DNA from 2 places in the Lacrimispora brassicae genome. Region 1 is predicted to be linked to the other one. Evidence: riboswitches for the same ligand, from Rfam matches in the RefSeq annotation. Region 1 holds a riboswitch; the other holds the start of a gene.
The links. Region 1 has a riboswitch for cyclic di-GMP ahead of ACYVD3_RS07670 (sigma factor-like helix-turn-helix DNA-binding protein). Riboswitches for the same ligand answer to the same signal wherever they lie in the genome.

Region 1 (8,770 bases):
GATGCAACAAGCAGGCAGCGTCAGCATTAGCGATGGCGAATTCAGTACAGGTTCGCCTGCTGCCCGCACCGGCTTTAGCACTAACGGCGGTACTGCCCAAATCAGCGGCGGTCGCTTTATCAATGGCATGGGTGTGAGTGGGCGCACGCTGAACGATATCATCTCCTCCGGACATGCCCTGAAAAAACAGGATGACAGCTATATTCTGGATTTGAGTCAGAGCACCATCAAGGATGATGTATCCGTCGTCGAGGCGAGCATTGCCATCACCGGCCAGCCAACGGGTGCGGAGCTGCTCGAGGGCTATGAAGCGGGCGCTCATACGCTTACCGTGCCAGCCACGGCAAAGCCCGGCGTTACCATCTCCTATACATGGTATCGGAATGACACAGAGATCTCTGATGCGAATGAAGCCACTTATGCGCTTCCCGCAGGACTTAGTGCTGGAGCTTACGTTTACTATTGTAAATTATCCGAATCCGGCGGTTATTATGTCCTGTCCAATAAAGTGACTGTTAAGGTCTACAGTTCGGCGGTGGAAATCACCCAGCAGCCCACAGCCGATCAAAGCACGGTTGTGACAGGGTACACAAATCCACCAACCCTTACCATCGGGGCCAGACTTCCGGCAGGGCTTTCGGGCGAGTTCAGCTACCAGTGGTACCAAAAGTCGACAACAGGCGCTGAGGATGCGAAGGTGGGAGAAAACCAGTCATCCTATCAGCTGCCCATTGGTCTGCCTCAGGGCAGCTATACCTACTACTGCAAGCTCAGCTACGCGGCCTCCGTCGTCACCAGCGATCCGGTGACCATTTCCGTTGCTGACGCCGTGGCCAGCATGCAAAAGGCAGGCGAGACAGATATAACCTATTTTACGGACTTGCAAGATGCCTTCAGCTCCGCCCCAAATAACGGCAGCGCCACAATAAGACTTCTGAAAGACTGCACCAGAGATAGTGATTTGGTAGTGTATCAGAATCGAGTAATTATCTTTGACCTGGGCGGACACACGCTGACATTTTCAAATAACAATGGAGAAGGGATAAAAAATTATGGATATGAATCCGGTCAACTAACGCTAGAAAACGGCAATCTTGTGGGGAATGGTTTTAGTGTCATCCTATGGGGAGGAAAATCCCTAACCGTCCGTAATACGACAATAAAGAACCAAAATGTCGACGTTCATGCCCTTATATTCAATGCAGGAGAAAGCTTAGGATACAGTGGCAGAAGCCTATGGCTTGAAGAGGGTACAGTGCTTGAGGCTCAAAATAAAAGTGTCACAGGAGGAAATGTAGGTGTCCTCAATATTATGAATGGAGGCGACGTTCATATTAATGGCGGCACCATCCGCAACACTGGCAGCGGCGTTGTGGTCTATGCCTCAGTGAGTCAAAATATTCACTTGAGTAAGGCCGGAGTGATTCAGGGCGGCAATGGACAAGTCGTCGGGAATGTCTATTTCGATGAGGACGATACTGACGTTACCGTATACGGCGGTATGGAATACCATCTTCTGAACGAAATGGTGGAGGACGGAAAGGCAACAGTGGCCTATGCAGACAGCAGCAAAACCGCAATGTACAATAAGTCTTACGGTGAGAGCGGGGCAACCGTCAGCGTCACCATAAGCCCCAGTGCAGGAAATGCCATCGGTGGACTGCCTGAAATCAGCTACGATGGGTCACAGACAGTCTCAGACGTCACAAAAGCCAGCACAGAAGGCTATGGTATAGCAGATCAGGCGCTGACCTTTACCTTTACCATGCCAAAGGGCACCCCCGTGTTCCGTGTGCCGGTCAAACAGCCCAATGCCATTAGCGCGGTGGAGGGAAAAAATTCCAAGGTCTATGACGGCAACGGTTTTAATGTAAGCACAATCAAGGGAGAGTTTGCTACTTGGAACGGCAACGGAGTCGCTACCGTAGAGGGGTACTATACCAAGAACCAGGCAGGGGACTATATCCAGACTACTGTCAATGGAAGCGGGGCGACTATGACTGGTGGAACGCCTGTCAATGCTGGCAGCTATTATGTCAAACTGGCGGTGGGCGAAGGCAGTGAGCATTTGTCAGCTGTAACCTATCTTCCAATCACTATTACACAGGCAGAGCTTGAGATCACCGGCCTTGCTGCCACCAATCGTCCCTATGACGGCACGAATACTGTCGCTCTGACAGGCGGCACCTTGAGTGGCATTTGTGGAACGGATGATGTGACCGCCGCCGTGCCTACTATCGGCACGGTAACGGACGGCAATGTGGGCAATGACAAGGCAGTAACGGTTGCAAAGCCATCCCTTTCCGGCACGGCGGCGGGTAACTATAAACTGGCGGATATCAGCAATATTACGGTGAATATTACACCTGCTGTGCCGGTACTTTCGTGGCCACAGGCAGCACAAACCGTCACTTATACCAGCAGTGCTGTTTCCGTAACCTCTCCTGTGGTTACTCTGGTAAACAATGAGACATTCAGCGGCAACATCACCTATTCCTACAAAACGGCTGATGCCACAAGCGACACAGACGGCTTGCCTACCGATGCAGGCACCTATTTGGTAAAGGCTCATATCAAAGCGGCAGGCAACTATGTGGCTGCTGACAGTCAAGATATGACATTAACAATCGAAAAGGCTACGCCGACCATTACCATCAACACCATGGATGGCAAGATTTATGACGGCACAGCTATTGCAAGCCCGCCAAATGGCAATATGACCATCACCGGTGCGGCTTATGGTGATGTGAAATTCGTCTACAGCAAAAACAGCGATATGGGCAGCTCCCTTTCTGCACCGCCCCAAAATGCGGGCAGCTACTATGTGCAGGCAAGGATATCCGAAACGAACAATACCCATGCAGTGCAGTCTGCTGCTGTGGGCTTTACGATTACTAAGGCGTCAGCACCTGCTGTGGCTGATCCCGACAAGTTCTCTATGATGATAGGACTGGAAAAGGGATACGAGTTTGACCTGACAACTCTTACAATGCCGACAGATGCCGGGACGAAGACCTACTCCGTGGCAGAACCAAGTGATACAAGTTTATTTAAATTAGTACCGACGATCAACGGCAATACCTTGCGCTTCACCTCCGCAAATGCTGCAGCAGCGGGAAAAACGGCAACGGCGCTTGTGACCATATTGAGTGACAACTACGCAGATGTGACAGTTACATTCAATTTTGAGATTATCGATAAGGCTCCCGTTGTGATCAGCGGTGTCAGAGTTGCCTCCAAGGCTTATGATGGCGCCGTAGCGGCTTATACGGGAACACCCATGGCCAAAGCCGGCGGCAGCACGGTCGCAGTTTCAGGCTATGACTATAAATGGAGCAAGGTGGATGGAACACCGCTGACTGAAGCACCCAAGAACGCTGGAGACTATAAGCTGATGGTATCCGTCAAGGCAGACGACCCGAAATATATGGGCAGTGCAGATGTGACCTTTACCATCAGCAAAGCGACTGCCACAATCAAGGCGGATGACAAAAATATTCTCATCGGTGCTACAAAACCGAGCTACACCGCAACCGCAACAGGACTTGTCAACGGTGATACCATCAGTGGAATTACCTTTACAGACAATGCCGTCAATACCAACACCAAGGGGAGCTTTACCATTACTCCGGTTGGTGGCACGATTAGCGGCGGCAATGACAACTACAACATAACCTATGAAACAGGCACGCTGACCATCAATATTGATGTGTCCTCCATTGATACCGCAATCGCAGCGGCAAATACCGCAAAGAACGGTATCTCAGTAGACGACAGAGCGGCAAGTCAAGTATCAAGCGGTACGAAATTTGTCACCACAGCGGAGATGAGTGCACTGATATCTTCGATTAGCACAGCTACCGCATCAAAAAGCACTGTATCGACCATAGAGGAAGCGAAAGCGGCTGCAATGGCTCTTAACGATGCAGTGACTATATTCAAGGCAGCAATCAAAACCGGAACTTATATAGCACCTAGTGGCGGTGGCTCTTCTGGCGGGGGTACATCCTCAGGAGGAAGCACGACTACAACTCCTGCTCCTGTCGCAACACCGGAAAAGATGCCAAACCAGCCAGTTACGGCAATGGCTCCTGTCATAGCAACAGCAGTGACGAACGGTGCGGCAAGTGCATCTATCCCGGATAAAGCGATAACCGATGCCATTGCAAAAGCACAAGCTGACGCAAAAGCACAGGGCAAGACTGCAAATGGAATTTCAGTGGAGCTGGACGTTACTATGCCAAAGGGCACAGCTTCCTTGACAGCAACCCTTACCCGTAACTCTTTGGACAGTCTTGTGAGCGCTGGGGTCAGTAGCCTTGAAATCAACGGCTCCCTTGTACAGGTAAGCTTTGATAAAAAGGCGTTGACTGAAATCCAGAAGCAGAGCAGTGGTAATATCAGCATTGCCATTGCACCAAAAACGAACCTTTCCGATGCGGCAAAAAAATTAATTGGTACAAGACCGGTATATGACATCACTGTAGGCTATGGCAACGGTAAGAGCGTATCCAGCTTTGGCGGTGGAGTTGCAACAGTATCTATTCCATATACGCTGGGCAAGAATGAAGCAGTCGGCGGTCTGTATGCGGTCTATGTAGACGCAAAGGGCAACGCAAACCGCATTGCAGGCTCTGCCTATGATATAAATAGCGGCTGTGTTATTTTCACAACTACCCACTTCTCGCAGTATGGTATCGGTTATACCGCACCGACAGCGAAGTTTACAGATATCAGCACCCATTGGGCAAAGGAATCTGTCGATTATGTGGTAGGAAGAGGGCTTCTTTCAGGAACCTCGGACACAGCATTTTCACCTAATTCCGATATGACGCGGGGAATGTTGGTAACAGCTCTTGGCAGACTGGCAGGAGTGGACACAAAAGCGTATACGGGGAACAGCTTCACAGATGTCAATGCGGACAGTGCATATCGTCCGTATATTGAGTGGGCGTACAGCAAGGGCATTATTCAAGGCATCGGAGGCGGCCAGTTTGCCCCAGACAGGGCGATTACCCGTGAGGAAATTGCAGCAATCTTTGCAAACTATGCAAAGGCAACCGGCTATACGTTGCCAATCACTCGTGAAGCCACAACTTACGCTGATGCGTCTAGTATCGGCAGTGCTTATAAAGATGCCGTAAAGGCAATGCAACAGGCAGGTATTATGATGGGCGGCAGTGACAATAAGTTTAATCCGAAAGGAAATGCCACCCGTGCGGAGGTTTCCTCCATGCTTAACCGTTACATTAAACTTACCATTAACCCTGACACAGCGCAGGGCTGGACGCTGAATGACGCCGGACAGTATCTGTACTACAAGGATGGCAAAGCCCTCACCGGCACACAGACCATCGACGGTGTGAAATATTTCTTCAACACCGACGGTACGCTGAAAACCGGCTGGGTCAAGGACGGCGATAACTGGCGTTTTTATTCAGGTAAGACAATGTTAGTCGGCTTTTGGGATCTCGGTGCAAACGGAAACAACAAGACCTATTACTTTACCAAGGACGGTCTGATGGTATCCGGTAAGTGGCTTGAGATTGACGGTAAATGGTATTACTTTAACACCGACGGTTCTCTTGCCCGAAGCACCAAAATCGACGGCTATGAAGTCGATGAAAAAGGTGTAAGAAAAGCAAAGTAACCGGCAACCATAATAAACAGAATTGAATTAAGGGCAAACCCATCTAAAGATGGGGACGCAAAGCCGAGGGTCTAAGGCGCACATTGTGCTATGATAGTCTGGCTGCAAAAAAACTGCAAAGAGCCTGCTCTCTATTCTAAGGGCAGGCTCTTGTCATAAGCAGTTTTAGCTAAATTATATGAAGTACAATCCCCTTTCGCTATGCGCCATAGCGAAAGGGGTACCCATATGAGCATTCCAAACTTCCATCCTTTTCGGGGGTGGAAATAAAGACGGCGCACTACAAATTCATATCAACAAATACAAAAAGACAGCATTTTGCTTTTACAGGCAAAGTGCTGTCTTTTTGTATTTGACAAAGTTCCTATTGATACGACAATTTTCGGCTATCTATTGCCGTGGCCCTCCCTCCGATTTGTTTCGCATTTTAGCAAAACAGATCGGAGGAAAGGAACATGAAGAATTATAAAGATAGCGATTATGCAAGGAATAAATTCAGTGAGGGCATTGTCTACCGCTTTGCAGACCGTATCGTGGAAATTACGCTTAAGGATTACCTTGCGGAGAATCCAGAGAAAACGGTAGAGGATTTTATGGAGTTGAAAGCCCTGTCGGATGAAATTTATCATCAGCAGGTTATAAACGATAATCGGACAAGCCGTTTGGATGTGAGCATCAACGGACTGGAGGATACCGGGCAGCTTGCCACAGTACCCTTGGATACGGAATGGATACATAAAAGTGATAGTAGAAATGCCATGGAGGCGGCAAAGCAGCTTATGGACAGTGGGAATTTGACAGAGGTACAGCGGCGGCGGTTTATTTTGCATTTCTTTCAAGGGTTATCCTATCGGCAAATTGCAAGTCGTGAAGGAGTGCATTTTACTTCTGTTCATGAAAGTATAGGGGCAGCTACGGCAAAACTGCAAAAGTTTTTTGAAAAAAATTAATTTCGTACCCCTACATCCCCTGTTTTTTTGACATTGGGTAACCTAAACGGTAAACAGTGAATAATTGCCGTCTGCTGATACATACTGCCCACTTCACCACGGTTTAGAAAATGTCCTTATGATACTGTGGAGAAAGCCGAGGGTTTAAGGTGCCTTAGGACGCTATGATAGCCTGACTACAAAAACCGCATAGAGCCTGCTCTCAGAATAAAGGGCAGGCTCTTGCCGTATTTTACAAATATCTGTGGTGTCAGGCAGAGCGTTCACTATGAGCGATGGCAAAAAAGCACAATATGAGGAATTAATAGATAAAACAATCTCCTATGCAGTGGCCTGAAATATAAACCAGCCGTCCTTGACTGAAAACTGGAATACACCGCCATGCTTTTCCACGATATGTACCATGCTCTTTGTGCCGAAGCCATGTCCCTGTTCTTTTGATACTGGAAGTCCTTGTTGAAATATCGGCTCTGCCTGATAGCTGTTGCGAATGTCAATGCACAGCTTAGTATTCTTAGAGTACACACGCAGCTGGATGATTCGTTTGTTGCTGTCAGGGATCTGTTCACAGGCATGAATGGCGTTTTCCAAGGCGTTTGACAATAGAGAGCAAAGCTCAGTATCGCTAAAGGGAAGCGAATCAGGCAGTTTCGCATCCACCGTCAGCAGGATTGACCCTTGTTTCGCTTTCGTAGCGAAAGCGGATAAAATCAGGTTGACGGTTTCATTTTCGCAAAAGCGCAGGGGCGTGATGGCATCCATGTCGGACTGGGCAGTTCGTAGGTACTCTTTAATCCCCTCTATGTGTTCCTTTGAGGCCAGTCCCTGTAAAAGAGCAAAATGGTGGCGCATATCGTGCCGATAGGCTGCGGCATTCTGCTGTAGCTGCCGCAGAGAAGCAAACTCTGTCTGCGCCAACCGAAACTGTGCATCCAACATATCCTTTTCTCTTTGAAGGCTTGCCTGTTTTTGTGTCTCAGCGTAGTAAAGGATAACAAACACAAAATAGAAAACGGATATTGTTGAGGGCATGAACTGTACCGCCCATTCGGTGCCACTGTAAAGCACATCGGTGTAGATGGCGGTTATGTAGTCAAATAGATAGTAAAAAAGCGGGACTCCGCCTAAAAACAAGCAGGATTTAGTGGACTTTTCCATCAACTGCCGGACAGAGCCGGCCACATATCTTTTCAAGAAGTAATAGGCCAAAAAAACGGATGCTATATAAAAAATATGGTCTGCAAGCCTGCTGTCCAAAACGGCTCCTGCAAGGAAACCAAACCAGCGTGGCGCTTGACAGCAAAGATAACCGGAAAGCACGCTGACAGTGGATATGAGCCACGGCCGCTTATAGTAGAAAGAGAATATTACGATTAGCGGCAGATGGATAATCAGCGGATACAGCTTTGATGTCAAATCCAAGCCCAAAAGCCACCAACTGGCGGTTTGAACGAAAAGGAAAATGACACAGAGCAAGCCCGTGACGAGCCTGTTTTTCTTTGTGAGTTCTATCCCCGCAAAGAGAACGGACACCGTGATGCCAAAGACCAGAGAAAATCCAAATCGTAAGAGTCCTATCACCGTTACTGCCATTTTAAAGCACCTCCCTCCATTTTCTTATTCCCCTTCCATTTGATAATTCAGATATTGCTGCTTCATCTCCTTTGCCTTGCCCTGTGCGATAGGAACAGAGGAAAGAGTCTGTAAAGTTATCTGATGGTTTTCAATGGTATCCACATACTGCATATTCACAAGATAAGAGCGGTGAGGTTTGATAAAGCACCCATAGTTCAGAAGATTGTCGCAGACAGCGGAAAAAGACTCCGTACATTCGATGACCTTGCCGGAGCGCAGGTGATATAGCACGTTTCTGCCGATGACCTCGACAAAGACCAAATTGGAGATCAGTATTTTTTGAATCCCCTCATTACTTTTTACAATCACCGCATCCTCTTCTTCTTTCGCTTTGATCTGCTCCAGCAGCTCGTCAAAGGTGAAGAACAGCTTCTCCTTTGAAATTGGCTTGAGTACATAGTTGATAGCTTTCACTGAATAGCTTTCCAAAGCAAATTCGGGCGATGAGGTAAAGAATAAAATCGGCGCGGTTTTGTCAAAACCGCGGATCGCCTTCGCCACCTCAATACCCGTAAAGCCCGGCATAATGATGTCC
Region 2 (8,770 bases), on a different contig from region 1:
TTCCCATTATTTCGATGACTTTGATTTATGGAATTGGATACAGGAGAAGAAACAGGAAGGGCTTGTAAAGCATGCGGGTTTTTCGTTCCATTCTACCCCGGAGGAGCTGGACGCCATTTTGACTGCTCATCCGGAGATGGAGTTTGTGCAGCTGCAAATTAATTATGCGGACTGGGAGAATCCTGCGATTCAGTCCAGAGGGTGCTATGAGATCGCACGAAAGCACGGCAAGCCGGTAATCATCATGGAACCGGTCAAAGGCGGCCTGCTGGCAACTCCGCCAAAGACGGTAGAAGATATCCTGAAGGCTGCAGAACCGGCATCCTCGCCTGCTTCATGGGCAGTCCGCTTTGCCGCTGATTTGGATGGGATTATTACCGTTCTTTCCGGTATGAGCAGTGTAGAACAAATGAATGACAATCTGTCCTATATGAAGGATTTTGCCGGCTTGACCGCTTCGCAAAAGGAAACTTTGGTTCAGGCACAGGAAGCACTGGCAAAGGTTCCGCTGATTCCCTGTACGACCTGTGATTACTGCGCAAAGGTCTGCCCGGAGAACATCGGCATTTCAGGTTCGTTTACCGCGATGAACTCTTTTACCCTGTATGGAAATAAAGCCTCGGCAAAACAGCAGGAAAACTGGCTGGTAGGCGGACATGGCAAGGCCCATGCAACAGAGTGTATCAAGTGCGGCAAGTGCGAACAAGCCTGTCCGCAGCACATTGCCATTCGGGAGCAGCTGGAGTTTGTCGGCAGTGAACTTTTAAAATAATGAGTACATTACTTTAGACTATTTGGAGGTAAAAAAATGAAATACACAACATTAGGAAATTCGGATTTGAACGTGTCCCGCATCTGTATGGGTTGTATGGGGTTTGGTGACCCCAATAGCGGTCAGCACTCATGGACAATCGATGAGACACATTCCCGTGAAATTGTCAAACGCGGGCTGGAGCTGGGCGTAAACTTTTTTGATACGGCGATTGGTTATCAGAGTGGTACCAGTGAGCAGTATCTGGGCCGGGCACTGCGGGATTTTGCAAAACGTGACGAAGTGGTTGTGGCAACCAAGTTTCTGCCCCGTACGCAGGAGGAAATGAAAGACGGAATTTCGGGTCAGCAGCATATTGAGCGGATGCTGAACAAGAGTCTTGCAAATCTCGGTATGGATTATGTGGATTTATACATTTACCATATGTGGGATTATCAGACTCCCCTGTATGAGATCATGGAGGGACTAAATAACGTGGTGAAGGCGGGAAAAGCCCGCTATATCGGCATTTCAAACTGCTTTGCATGGCAGTTAGCCAAGGCCAATGCATTAGCTGAAAAAGAGGGTTTTGCAAAGTTTGTGTCCATACAGGGGCACTACAACCTGATATTCCGGGAGGAAGAGCGGGAAATGGTTCCCTATTGCCGTGAAGAAAATATTGCACTGACTCCTTACAGTGCGCTTGCAGGCGGAAAGCTGTCCAAGCATAAAGGAGAAAGTTCGAAACGGCTGATGGAGGACAGCTATGCAAGACTTAAATACGAAGCCATGGAGGAACCGGATGAACAGATTATCAGCCGGGTTGCGGAACTGTCAGAGAAAAAAGGTGTTTCCATGACAGAAATTTCACTTGCATGGCTGCTGACCAAGGTCACTTCTCCCGTGGTAGGCGCAACAAAGCTACATCACATTGAAGGTGCAGTAAAGGCGGTTGAGCTTGACCTAACGAAAGAGGAACTTTTATATCTTGAGGAGCCCTATGTTCCCCATGCTCTTGTAGGGATCATGGCGCAGAACACAGTGGCCTCTTCCAAGGAGGAGCATGTATGGTCTGTGGGGAAACAAAAGATTTAAGAAAGCCAAATCAAAAAAAGATTAATTGGAGGATTAAAAATGAACTTATATGATACCGATCCGGAATTTATGGAAAGATTTGAGCATTTTGCATTTGAGGAAGTGGTTGGCGAAGAAGGCCAACAGCTCGATGACATTACCAGATACATGGCAATACTTGCGACCTTGATTGGCTGCCAGGGAGTGGATGAATACAAGCTCATGCTGCCTATGGCCCTGGACGCCGGGCTGATTCCTGTGATGGTGAAGGAAATTGTATATCAGTCTGTTGATTATCTTGGCATTGGTAGGATTCTGCCGTTTTTAACAGTGACAAATGAAATATTGTTGGAGTGCGGCATCAAGCTTCCTCTGGAAGGTCAGGCAACAACAACTTTGGAGAACCGGCTGGAAAAGGGTATTCAAGCGCAGATGGATATTTTTGGCGAAGGAATGAAGGGATTCTGGAAAGGCGGGCATATCAATCGCTGGCTGGCGGCCAACTGTTTTGGTGATTACTACACGAGAACAGGATTAGACCTTGCACAAAGAGAGATGATTACCTTCTGCTTTCTGGCTGCGCAGGGAGGATGTGAGCCGCAGCTTACATCCCATGCGGCCGGAAATATGAGACTTGGAAACGACAAGGAATTCTTGATTAAGGTGGTCTCCCAGTGCCTCCCCTATATCGGCTATCCGAGAAGCTTGAATGCGATTGCATGTGTTAACAAAGCAGCAGAGGCAAATCATTGATTGCTAAATGGAAAAGAACCATTTATGGAGGATAAACAAATGGAGAACAAAAATAATCTCGATATGATTTTCCCAATAGGAGAACCAAACGATGCTTATGCGCAATATTTTACAGGTCAGAGTTATTTAAATATGCTCACCACCAAGGGCCTGGCAATTGCCAACGTCACCTTTGAACCCGGCTGCCGCAATAACTGGCACATTCATCACGCCGATAAAGGCGGAGGGCAGATTCTGCTCTGCACCTCCGGCCGCGGCTGGTATCAGGAGTGGGGTCAGGTAGCGCAGGCACTGGAGCCCGGAAGCGTTGTCAACATTCCAGTTGGCGTCAAGCACTGGCACGGAGCGGCAAAGGACAGCTGGTTTGCGCACATTGCCATTGAGGTGCCTGGCGAAAACAATACGAATGAGTGGCTGGAACCGGTAAGCGATGAGGACTATTTAAAACTACCGAAAAAACGGAGCTATTAAGTTAACCAGATCAACAGATGAGGGGAGATGATCGTATGATGCGAATGATGAAAGGAAAATGGGAAGCCATTTTATCCATTGCGTTGTTGATGTTCGCGCTTGCAGGATGTGCAGACAGCGGATCGGGCATAAATGAGACGACTGTTTCCGAGCCTTCTGAGCCGGCCGCGCAGTCCGATGCGGAAGAAGTATCCAAAGATTCTGTGGAAGTCGGCGCAGTTTCCACAGGGGACATGCTCGTCACCAACGGCGGCAAGGAAATCCGGCTGTCGGAATTATCCTATCGAACAGAATCCGGGGACGTGCCGACGGTCTACTATATTTCTGATATTTCTTCCGAGGCGTTGTTGAAGATTTATCAGGCACTCAATTGGACGCCAACGGGCAAAGTGGCCGTGAAGCTCAGCACGGGCGAGCCGCCTGCATCCAACTATCTTGATCCGAATTTTATTAAGGATTTAGTCCAGTCGGTGGACGGTACCATTGTGGAATGCAATACCGCCTACGGCGGTTCACGTGCCAATACTGCCATGCATATGCAGGTAGCCAAGGACCATGGTTTTACTGCTATCGCAGACGTGGACATTCAAGACGCGGATGGCTCCATGACGCTCCCTGTGGAAGGCGGTACACAGATTTCCGAAAATTATGTCGGCACACACTTTGCGGATTACGATTCTTACTTAGTCCTTTCCCATTTCAAAGGCCATGCCATGGCGGGTTTTGGCGGTGCCATCAAGAATATCTCAATAGGCATTGCCTCTGGTGAGGGGAAGTCGCATATTCATACCGCCGGAAATGGCGGAAGCATGTGGAGTGCAGACCAGGACGCTTTCCTCGAAGCAATGGGGGATGCGGGAAAGGCGGTATCAGACTATCTTGGCAGCGGAGAGCGCATCGTCTATATCAACGTCATGAACCGGCTGTCTGTGGACTGTGACTGCGATGGGAACCCTGCCGAGCCGGATATGCACGACATCGGCATACTCGCCTCCTCCGATCCGTTGGCCGTGGATCAGGCTTGCATTGACTTGGTTTACGCCGCTCCGGACAATCAATCCCTTGTGCAGCGCATTGAATCCCGTAATGGCCTACATACACTGGAAAATGCAGCGTCTATCGGGCTTGGCAGCCGAAGCTATCGTTTGTTGGACCTGGATAATTAGAGAGGAGAATGAAATGCAAAATAAAAATATCAGAAATATGACATTGTCCGCAATATTTATGGCTATGAGCCTGATTTTACCTATTCTGACCGGAGAGATTCCGCAGATTGGAAATATGCTGCTGCCCATGCACATTCCTGTGCTGTTGTGCGGCCTGATCTGCGGCTGGCAGTATGGTCTGGCGGTCGGTTTTATCGTTCCGTTGCTGCGCTCTGTGTTATTCGGTATGCCGCCTCTGTTCCCTGTTGCTATTGCTATGGCATTTGAGATGGCGGCTTATGGCTGTATCATCGGCTTTTTGTACGGCCATTCCCGCTGGAAATGCATGTTCTCTCTTTATCGCTCTATGATCGCGGCGATGATTGCAGGCCGTGTTATCTGGGGTATCGCAATGGCGTCGATGCTGGGTGCCGGCGGCGGTTTTACCTGGCAGGCGTTTATAGCGGGTGCGTTGTTGAATGCTGTTCCGGGCATCATCTTGCAGATTGTGCTGATTCCCTCTATTATGGTGGCGCTCGACCGTACCAGGCTGGTTTCATTTTCTAAAAAGCCGGAGCGAAAAAGCCCAGTATCTACAAGTTGATATGGGAGATATGGATGAAATTATTCTGTGGAAAATTGCGACTTTACAGCAAACCGGATGCCGTTTGGTCATTGCCATAGACGGCAGGTGTGCAGCAGGAAAAACAACTCTTGCCTCGCATTTGCAAGAGTTGTTGTCCTGTAATGTAATACATATGGATGATTTTTTCCTGCGCCCGGAGCAGCGGATGCAGGAACGACTGAACCAACCGGGTGGGAATGTGGATTATGAACGGTTTGCCGACGAAATTTTTCTTCCGCTGCGGCTGGGACATGCCTTTTCGTACCGTCCCTACGACTGCCATACACAAAAACTGACAGAGCCGATTCGGGTTGAGGCAAATGCAATTACTATTATTGAAGGCTCCTACTCCTGCCATCCGATACTTTGGGAGCAATACGATTTGCGGTTATTTCTCACGGTAGAACCGGAAGAACAACTTCGCCGTATCCGTATGCGAAACGGAGAAGAGAGTGCCAAACACTTTTTAGAAAAGTGGATTCCTTTGGAGGAACGGTATTTTTCGGCTTTTGAGATTGCAAAAAAGTGTGAGCTGTGTTTTCAAACCTAACAGATGGAACGCATAAATAAACAACAATATTATTGAAAAGAGGTGATTTCCCGCCGTGGATATCTTAAACCGCGAGTTTATTTACATCTGGTACTATTTTACCGTTCAGCTCGATCAGATCTTCTGGTATTGGGTATTGGGTATTTTCATTGGTTCATTGGTTTCCGTCTTTGCCAAAGATAAAATCCATCGTGTGTTTGAAGCTATGCGCGGGAGGAAGTGGGGTGTGCTGGGGGTGATTCCTGCAAGTCTTTTGGGGATTGCCTCTCCGTTATGTATGTATGGCACCATTCCTATTGCCGCATCCTTTGCGAATAAGGGAATGAGGGAGGACTGGCTGGCAGCGTTTATGATGAGTTCGGTGCTGCTTAATCCGCAACTGGTCATTTACAGTGCTGCACTGGGTAAGACCGCACTTGTGATTCGTTTTGTATCCTGTTTTCTATGCGGAGCGATTTCCGGTTTACTGGTATTTATGTTTTACAAGGATAAAAGCTTCTTTCGATTTGACGGTTTTTCTGAAAGACAGAGCCATGACACCGACCCGAATTTATTCCTGCGCCTTTTAAAGAATATTGGCAGAAATCTGAAAGCTACGGCAGGATATTTCTTATTGGGTGTTTTATTGTCCGCTCTATTCCAACGCTATGTTCCGGCAGATGCTTTTGGCCGCCTATTCGGTAATAATGAAGGATTTGGTGTTTTGATGGCAGCAACGATCGGCGTTCCGCTATACGCCTGCGGCGGCGGGACAATCCCGTTACTGCAAAGCTGGCTTTTAGATGGCATGAGCATGGGCAGTGCAGCGGCCTTTATGATTACTGGGCCGGCAACAAAAATTACAAATTTGGGTGCACTCAAGATCGTGCTAGGAGCGAAACGCTTTATATTATATATTGCTTATGTTATGGTCTTTGCCCTAGTGACAGGGCTTGCAGTAAATCTAATAATATAAAAAAACAACGTCAGTAGGCAAAGTCATATGGGACTACTTCTAACTGGATTCATGTCAAAAGAATTCTGGAGTTTCAGATTATTTCCCGTCTGATTTTTGTGAATATGCATTTTGTTACAACAAGGTACTTCTCTCATTAAAAATAGAAAAGTAATGTAAAAGGCAAACCCATCTAAAGATGGGGACGCAAAGCCGAGGGTCTAAGACGCTTTTTCAAGCGTTATGATAGCCTAGCTGCTAAAAGCCTCGTCAGAGCCTGCCTTCTAAAGAAGGCAGGCTCTTGTCATATTTTGCGGTTTTTAGTCCAATAGTCCAGGGTATCAAATGACCGGCTTTCACCATCTATCATGGCGAAAGGGGCATGCTATGATAATTCCTTATTTCCCTCCCATGTGGAGGTGTGACTAAAGACGGCGTACTTCCTACATATTACCAGCTATTTTTTCAATTTTATATAAATTTTTTTAAAAAGTCAGTATTTTGCCAAGGGCAAAGTGCTGACTTTTTTCTTGCGACAAGAAAACTATTAATTCGACAAGCAAAGCAATGCATCCTATGGACTTTCTTTGCTAGATATAAAGACTTCTCGAGACCACGCTGCCGTTCCCCACCGCTTGTTCTTCATTTTTGGATTTGAAAAATCACGAAATGGAGGACAAGTACTATGGCTAAATTCAGAAAGAGGACAAACTATCGGAAAAAATACCCCGATTTGAGCAATGAAGTGATAGAGGTACTGGAAAAAAGTGACCGAAAGATGGAGTACCAACAGTATGACCTCAAGGTAGAGCGATGCCAGATTGACGGCACAAATCAGTCCGTTACATACATCCCAAGCCGGGAGGACTCCTATGAACGGTTGATAGAAGGAAATCGACAGTTTGCGGCAGATCAAGAAAGCGTAGAGGATGCAGCTGTAAATGCTTTATTGATTGAAAAAATGCTTTCTAGCCTGAAATTGCTTACGCCACAGGAACAAGAGCTGATAACGGAATTGTTCTTTGTAGGCAAAAGTGAGCATCAATTGGCAGCAGAAACCGGTATTCCCCGTATGACAATTCACAACCGTAAAAGACGAATACTGGCTCACCTGAAAAAACTTATGGAAAAGTAAAAATAATTTGGTCCAACCCCCTCACTCAACGTGGAAGTAAGTGAGGGGGTTTTTCTATTCTCCCTTTTGCTCCTTGAAAATTTCATATCCGGCAGCATCAATACATGATCTGTCCAGCCGTGTGAAAAGCGGCAGCGACCTTGACGGGCGCGCCAAAACTGCCTGCGGATTGGATAAGGTGGTATATATACCGCCTTATCCGTCTGTCGAACCGATGGCATCGAAGGTGACGAGCGAGAACGCCCGGTCATAAAACAGCTTGTGGTGAGCTGTATCGCAATGAAATGGACAGTGCTAACGCTACTTCCGCCCAGCCACAGACATCGCAATGGGGGCGGCTCGCAGAGATCCTGGGAGAGGTGAAATTCCTATGAGGCCCGCTTAACCAGCAGGCCGTTGCTGTTGCCGCCCTAGCTTCGGGAAGTAGTGTCAAATAGAAGCGTAGAACCAAAATGAAGAACAAGCAAAATATCTCATTTTAGAGACCATGCGGCGGGACAGCTCTGCCCCGCCGCATTCCTGTGAAATGAAATCGATCAAAATTTAAAGGAGGTTTTTGATAATGGAACAGAAAAAAAGAGCATGGCTGTATTGCCGTATTGATGCACCGGAGGATACGCATGGCACATTAAAGGAACAGCAAAAGGAACTCTGGGACTATGCCGAGCAGCTTGGCTTGGAGGTTGCCGGTGCATCGCAGGATATTGGAAGCGGTTTGACTCTTGACAGACCTGGACTTAACGTCTTGAAAACTGCCGCCGCAGAAGGGCGAATGGATATTGTGCTGGTAAAAAGTCTATCTAGTATCGGACGAAATATGGAACAGACATTGGAGCTATCTCAACAGATCAATCAGATGGGGATCACCCTATGCTCCCCTCTTGAAGGAGAAATCCAACTTTCATCTGATACGCCGCTTTCCCCGGAACCGTTTTTGCATCTGAGCTAGGGCATTTATACGATGTTCTGGATGCTGCTCATGAAATAAACCATCGAAAGGAGAGTTGTTATGACTAACGAAGAAATAGGTAAGATGTTTGAAAACAACAATGTAGTCAGGGGATACGTCTATACCTATGAAGGAGGTCGAAGTGAATATTGGTTTGAGAATTCGCCCTCCAACATTGCCAACTTTATTATGCAGCATAGGGATGCGAAAGAAATCATTGTCACCGATACAGTAGACAGAAAAATATTAAACACCATTGGCGAATTTATCGACCGCTGCCCGGATCAGGGGCTCCTGCAACAGATTCTGCCTCACCTGATTCCGATACAGATGGGAGAGGCTGAGCCACAGGAGATTCCCGTTGCGAAAGATGCAGAGGTAGA

Region 2: linked by a shared signal. The riboswitch ahead of ACYVD3_RS14400 (sigma-70 family RNA polymerase sigma factor) and the one ahead of ACYVD3_RS07670 (sigma factor-like helix-turn-helix DNA-binding protein) in region 1 are both predicted to bind cyclic di-GMP.

Annotation. Positions count from the first base shown of each region.
Region 1 is NZ_BRYH01000009.1:394,195-402,964, forward strand. It holds gene ACYVD3_RS07665 (S-layer homology domain-containing protein) at 1-5,650, shown strand, start outside; cyclic di-GMP riboswitch class I at 5,673-5,760, shown strand; gene ACYVD3_RS07670 (sigma factor-like helix-turn-helix DNA-binding protein) at 6,106-6,600, shown strand; gene ACYVD3_RS07675 (sensor histidine kinase) at 6,922-8,193, opposite strand; gene ACYVD3_RS07680 (LytR/AlgR family response regulator transcription factor) at 8,218-8,770, opposite strand, start outside.
Region 2 is NZ_BRYH01000027.1:83,098-91,867, forward strand. It holds gene ACYVD3_RS14360 (aldo/keto reductase) at 1-772, shown strand, start outside; gene ACYVD3_RS14365 (aldo/keto reductase) at 809-1,846, shown strand; gene ACYVD3_RS14370 (carboxymuconolactone decarboxylase family protein) at 1,886-2,578, shown strand; gene ACYVD3_RS14375 (cupin domain-containing protein) at 2,618-3,049, shown strand; gene ACYVD3_RS14380 (DUF362 domain-containing protein) at 3,085-4,215, shown strand; gene ACYVD3_RS14385 (ECF transporter S component) at 4,229-4,798, shown strand; gene ACYVD3_RS14390 (uridine kinase family protein) at 4,809-5,369, shown strand; gene ACYVD3_RS14395 (permease) at 5,425-6,324, shown strand; cyclic di-GMP riboswitch class I at 6,476-6,566, shown strand; gene ACYVD3_RS14400 (sigma-70 family RNA polymerase sigma factor) at 6,989-7,438, shown strand; gene ACYVD3_RS14405 (recombinase family protein) at 8,001-8,387, shown strand; gene ACYVD3_RS14410 (hypothetical protein) at 8,448-8,770, shown strand, end outside.